One region of the Deefgea piscis genome, then DNA from elsewhere that is predicted to be linked to it. Evidence: riboswitches for the same ligand, from Rfam matches in the RefSeq annotation. Region 1 holds a riboswitch; the other holds the start of a gene.
The links. Region 1 has a riboswitch for thiamine pyrophosphate ahead of thiM (hydroxyethylthiazole kinase). Riboswitches for the same ligand answer to the same signal wherever they lie in the genome.
Positions count from the first base shown of each region.

Region 2: another riboswitch for thiamine pyrophosphate. It lies ahead of thiC (phosphomethylpyrimidine synthase ThiC); the one in region 1 lies ahead of thiM (hydroxyethylthiazole kinase).

Region 1 is NZ_CP081149.1:2,209,790-2,212,931, forward strand. It holds gene thiE (thiamine phosphate synthase) at 1-459, opposite strand, end outside; gene thiM (hydroxyethylthiazole kinase) at 456-1,292, opposite strand; TPP riboswitch at 1,323-1,457, opposite strand; gene K4H25_RS10220 (aminotransferase-like domain-containing protein) at 1,651-2,796, opposite strand; gene K4H25_RS10225 (MarR family winged helix-turn-helix transcriptional regulator) at 2,862-3,142, shown strand, end outside.
Region 2 is NZ_CP081149.1:2,950,565-2,953,706, reverse strand. It holds gene thiC (phosphomethylpyrimidine synthase ThiC) at 1-1,908, opposite strand, end outside; TPP riboswitch at 2,005-2,158, opposite strand; gene K4H25_RS13785 (protein-L-isoaspartate O-methyltransferase family protein) at 2,249-2,890, shown strand; gene K4H25_RS13780 (Wzz/FepE/Etk N-terminal domain-containing protein) at 3,032-3,142, shown strand, end outside.

The DNA.
Region 1 (3,142 bases):
CACCGGTGACGCGTCTTTTTTCGTTCCTGTAGGGTATACCGGCCCAACCCCAACATAATCGATGATGCCAGCTTGATACATCGCTTCGGCTTCATGAAATTGCGCCAAACCATTGGTCGATAGACCGACAATTTTATTTGGGCCGAATAATCGTCGAACTTCAGTAGCAGGTAAATCTTGCTGGCCAACGTGCACGCCATCGGCGTCAATCGCCAGCGCAATATCGAGCTGATCGTTAATAATGAGTGGCACATTGTAGGGGGCCAGCGCGGCTTTTAACGCCTGAGCGGCCAACAACCATTGGCGTTTTTTCCATTGCGGCGCGCGCAATTGCACTACGGTGGCGCCGTTTTGCGCGGCGATTTGCGCTGTCGTTACCATTTCGGCCAAGCCGCCACATAAATCGGGGTCAAGCACCAAATACAGGCTTAAATCAATCGGGTTCGCGGGTTTCATCATTCGCTATAGCTCCGCAATTGCACTGGATGAATCACGTGTAAAGCGTCTAAAAATGGCGCAACAAATGACCCAGGCCCATCAGAGCACTCCACCGCCCGCTCGCCAGCAATCGCCATGACGGCACATGCTGCGGCCACGGCATTCAATCGATTGGGCGCGTCGGCCAAAAAGGCGGCCACCACGGCCGACAAGGCGCAACCCGTTCCCACCACGCGCGTCATCATTGGGTGCCCCCACGGCACAGCCCACGTTTGCTCGCCATCGGTGATGTAGTCCGTCGCGCCGGTCACGGCAACAATCGCGCCCGTGGCGCGTGCCAATTGCTGCGCAGCACTGAGCGCCGACATTGAGCTCATGGTGCTGTCTACGCCTTTACCACCCGCCGTCGCCTCAGCATTCAAAGCCAATGCCCCCGCCAAGGCCAAAATTTCTGAGCCATTGCCGCGAATTGCCGCTGGTTTTTTCGCCAACATCGCAATGGCTGCGTCACGCCGGTATTGCAATACGCCAACCGCCACCGGATCGAGCACCCACGGCGTTGCCGCCGCGTTGGCGGCATCAATCGCTAAGTTCATCGCTTGTAGTTGAGCTGGATAGAGCGTGCCGATATTAATCAGCAACGCATCGGCAATCGCCGCAAAGTCAGCGACCTCTTCTTCGGCGACAATCATCGCCGGTGAAGCGCCAATGGCCAGTAGGGTATTAGCAGTAAAGCATTGCACGACCTCATTGGTCAGCACATGCACTAGGGGGGTATTAGCGCGTAAGCGTTCTAGCTCGTCGGCAACTAAATGAAATGGCAATTCAGGTATAGAAAGATTGGCTTGAGACATCGCGATTTCCTTGTATAGCGCAGGAAGTCGCCTAGTCGCAGCAGACATCCCTACGCCAGTATGATCTGGATCAGGTACAACGGGTTTCTCTCAGCCGCTTTACAAGCTGTTGACGTTGGGTTTGCCAAACGTCCACAGACCCTAACGGCACCCCGAGTCTGTGGCCATTGTACCGTCTCAGCGCCGGCGCGGTGCGGCACTAGATCAAACTTTTTAGCTAGGGTCGTTGCGTTGGATTCGCCGCGAAAATCGCGTCAACAGCGGCGAAAAACCAAACGTCAACAATCGCAAAGCAAGTCCGCCTGAAGTGTGTGGCTGCCAACCTAAGTTTGCAATCCGCGCTGAGTCCGACCCTCGCTCAAAAATCCCGCAAGATCTGCGCTAAGCGCGCAATTCCTGTTTCAATTTGTTCGGGATTAGCATGACTAAAATTGAGTCGAATCGCCCCATCGTCTTGATTTGACGCCATAAATGCCACGCCGGGCATAATCGCCAATTTTTGCGCTAAAGCGGCGCGCATCAGCGCTAAAGTGTCATCGACCGCATTGAGTTTGACCCAAAAAAACAAGCCGCCACTCGGTAAGGCCCACGTGGCATAAGGGCTTAAATGCGCGGCCAACGCATCGGCCATCGCATCACGGCGTTGTCGATACAGTGGCAATACGGCAGCTAAATGCGGATCGAGCTGATTGCCCGCCAATATTTGCGTCACAATCAATTGGCTTAAACGGTTGCTATGCAAATCAGCCGCTTGCTTTAAGCGCACCAAGTGCGGCATCAAATCAGGATGTGCAATCAAATAACCCAAGCGTAAACCCGGCGCCAAGGTTTTGCTGAACGAGCCTTGATACACCCAAGGCGCCGATGTTAAATGACTCACCAAGGGCGCAGGCGCGGGGGTATCGTATGCTAGCTCGCGATACGGGTCGTCTTCAAACAAACACGTACCATGGGTATCGAGTAGTGCCGCTACCGCTTGCCGCTCCGTTTGACTGTAGCAATAGCCCGATGGGTTTTGAAACGTCGGCGTTAAATACGCCATAGCCACCTGCGGCAACTGATCGGCCAACGCGGCTAAATCAACGCCATCGGCAATCGGCAAAGTGCGTAAATCAGCCCCTAATAAACGGAACGACTGCAAAGCGGCCAAATACGCCGGCTCCTCGACCAAGACCGGCGTACCTTCGTCGATCATTAATTTACTGACGAGATCAATCCCTTGTTGCGAGCCATTCAGAATTAATACTTGCTCGGCGCTGCAGTTAAAACCGATGGATTGCATTCGCTGAGCGATCAACTCGCGCAACTGCGGCTCGCCTTCGCTCGGGCCATATTGCAGCGCACTTTTCACTACGTCGGCAGGCATTGCGGCTAAATCCAGCGACAATAAAGCTTCACTGGCGGGTAAGCCACCGGCAAATGAAATCACCCCAGGTTGTTGCGCGACCGCTAAAATATCGCGAACCAATGACGAAGTTAAACGTTCAATTCTTCGAGCTAGCATAAGATACGCCACATAGGTCAATAAAGTAGACCTAAATCATGCCCATCAAGGAAAATTAAGTCAATATGATTGACCAAAAAATTGAAGCCGATATCGAACTCTTGTTTTATGGCTACCGTGCTTTTACCGCGCAAGCGGACGCTTTACTGGCCGAACGGCAATGGGGGCGCGTACATCATCGAGTGTTGTATTTTGTTGCCAGAAATCCTGGTGTTGCTATTCACCAACTTTTAAGCAAATTAGGCGTAAGCAAACAAGCATTACACGGCCCACTTAAAGCCTTGCAAGCAGCGCAATTGATTGCCAGCCAAAGCGACGAGGATGACAAACGGGTAAAAAACCTATA
Region 2 (3,142 bases), 740 kb from region 1:
CTCGGCACCGGTTTTTACGAATTCGATTGATTTGGTCTCCATGCCTTTTTTGAGGGCTTCGATTTCGCTGATGCCTTGTTTGGCGGCGAATTCGCGTACGTCTTGGGTGATTTTCATCGAGCAGAAATGTGGGCCACACATTGAGCAGAAATGCGCGACTTTAGCGCTGTCTTTGGGCAGCGTTTCATCATGAAACTCACGAGCGCGGTCTGGATCAAGGCCGAGATTGAACTGATCTTCCCAACGGAATTCAAAACGTGCTTTAGAGAGTGCATTGTCGCGAATCTGCGCGCCTGGATGACCTTTGGCCAAATCGGCAGCGTGCGCGGCAAGTTTGTAAGTGATAATCCCTTCTTTCACGTCAGCTTTGTTTGGCAAGCCCAAATGCTCTTTTGGCGTTACGTAGCACAGCATCGCGCAGCCGTACCAACCGATTTGTGCTGCGCCAATCGCCGAAGTGATGTGGTCGTAACCCGGTGCAATGTCGGTGGTCAATGGGCCAAGCGTGTAAAACGGCGCTTCATGGCACCAATCCAACTCTTTATCCATGTTTTCTTTGATCAATTGCATTGGCACGTGGCCAGGGCCTTCGATCATCACTTGCACGTCGTGTTTCCAAGCGATTTGCGTGAGTTCACCCAATGTTTTGAGTTCGCCCAATTGCGCTTCATCATTGGCATCCCAGATTGAGCCCGGGCGCAAGCCATCGCCTAAACTGAAGGCGACGTCGTATTCCTTCATGATTTGGCAGATGTCTTCAAAGTGCGTGTACAAGAAGTTTTCTTGGTGATGCGCCAAGCACCATTTCGCCATAATCGAGCCGCCGCGCGACACAATGCCGGTCATGCGGTTCGCCGTCATCGGTACGTATTGCAGCAATACGCCAGCGTGAATCGTGAAGTAATCCACGCCTTGCTCGGCTTGCTCAATCAAGGTGTCGCGGAATAATTCCCAAGTCAGATCTTCAGCCTTGCCGTTGACTTTTTCCAGTGCTTGGTAGATTGGTACGGTACCGATTGGCACTGGTGAATTACGCAAAATCCATTCACGCGTTTCGTGGATGTTTTTGCCGGTCGACAAATCCATAATGGTGTCGGCGCCCCAGCGGATGCCCCACGTCATTTTGTCGACTTCTTCGGTGATCGACGACGTTACCGCAGAATTGCCGATATTGCCGTTAATTTTCACCAAGAAGTTGCGGCCAATAATCATTGGCTCTGATTCTGGGTGATTGATGTTGTTTGGGATAATGGCGCGGCCACAGGCGATTTCGCTACGCACGAATTCTGGCGTAATTACATCAGGCATATTCGCGCCGTAGTTTTCGCCTTTGTGCTGACGATTCATCATCGCCAACATTTTGTCGCCAGTTGGGCTATCCGTTTTTAGGCTTTCTAAGTAAGCAGCACGATTCATGTTTTCACGAATCGCTACGTATTCCATTTCTGGGGTGATGATGCCTTGGCGCGCGTAATGCATTTGCGAGACGTTTTTGCCGGCAATGGCTTTGCGTGGTTTGCGTTGCAATTCAAAGCGTAAAACATCAAGACTCTTGTCAGCTTCGCGCATGCGGCCATATTCGCTGGTGAGTTCAGGCAACACTTCGGTGTCGTTACGCTCGCTAATCCATGCCGCACGAATAGGCTCTAAGCCTTTACGCACGTCGATTTTAGCCGCAGGATCAGTGTAAGGGCCTGAGCAGTCATACACGAAAATCGGTGGGTTTTTTTCAACCGCGCCACTGATGCTCATTTGCAATGGCGTATCGGCTTGGCTGATTTCGCGCATTGGCACTTGAATGTCGGCGCGTGAGCCTGGTACATAGATTTTGCGAGAATTAGGCAGTGGCTTGATGGCGGCTTCGTCAACGACGGCCGAATCGGCGGAAAATTCTGCTTTTGCGTTCATGGTGTTCTCCTGTGCACTGATTCAAACTCAGATGAGTGATTCAGTCGCGCTCGTTGGCGCGTGATTTAAAAAGACGGCATAGGAGTGGGGGCGCAAAAAGTCAGCGACTCGCTTTCCTACGCCGGTATTAACCGGGTCAGGTTCCAAGGGTATATCTCATCCGATTTGCTGACGTTGTTTCTGGTGACGTTAGCCAAAAATGGCATTATCAGAAGAAAAGTCGCTTAAATCGGAACCCCTAGCGATTCATGAATGTGAAATTAAAAGAGTTGTGGGATAATTGCAAGACAAATTGAATAATCTAATCGCCGTAGTCGGCTTGTCTTGAGGTGAAGCAAACATGGATTGGGAAAACGCACGTTATCTTTTAGTTGAGCAGCAAATTCGCCCGTGGAATGTGTTGAATCCTGTGATTCTTGAGCGCATTCTCAATACGCGCCGTGAAGATTTTGTTCCTGCGGATAAAAAAGAACTGGCTTTTGTAGATGTGGAATTGCCATTGGCACATGGCCAGCTGATGCTTGCTCCTAAGGTTGAAGCGCGTTTCTTGCAAGAAATTGACTTAAAGCCCACCGATAAATTGCTCATCGCCGGCCCCGGTGCAGCTTACTTGGCGGCCTTGGCTGCCGGTTTGTGCGCGCACGTGGTGGTAGTGGATGCTGATGTTGAGTACGTGGCCTTGATTAATACGCAACTGAAAGCAGCTGGCATTAAAAACGCCCGCGCTGAAGTCGGCGACGCCTTGGCAGCCAATGGCCAAGCACCATTTGACGCCATTATCGCTACGGCCTCGTTCGCTCAAGCGCCAGCCAGCTTGTTGGCGCAATTAGCTAATAATGGCCGTTTGCTGGCGATTATTGGTGAAGAGCCGATGATGTATGCCACTTTATATCGCCAAGCAGGCGCAGTGCTCGAGCAAAAACAAGTCTTTGATTACAACTTACCTAGAATGCGCGTCACGATACCTGCGTTTGAATTTTGATCCTTTGTATGGTTTAAATCAAAAAGCCAGCGTAAACGCTGGCTTTTTTCTTACAAAAAAACAAAACTGTACGTCATCGATTATAATGGTCGGCATTTTTCGATGTTTTGAATTTTTAATCTTTTTACAGAATACACGCCAATGACTGCAGTCAACGCCAGCGAGACATCTCATCACAAGCCCGATGCAGAGGAAGAAATTTCTTTATTGGATCTGGTGCTAGTCCTAACCAAACATAAAAAGCTGATTATT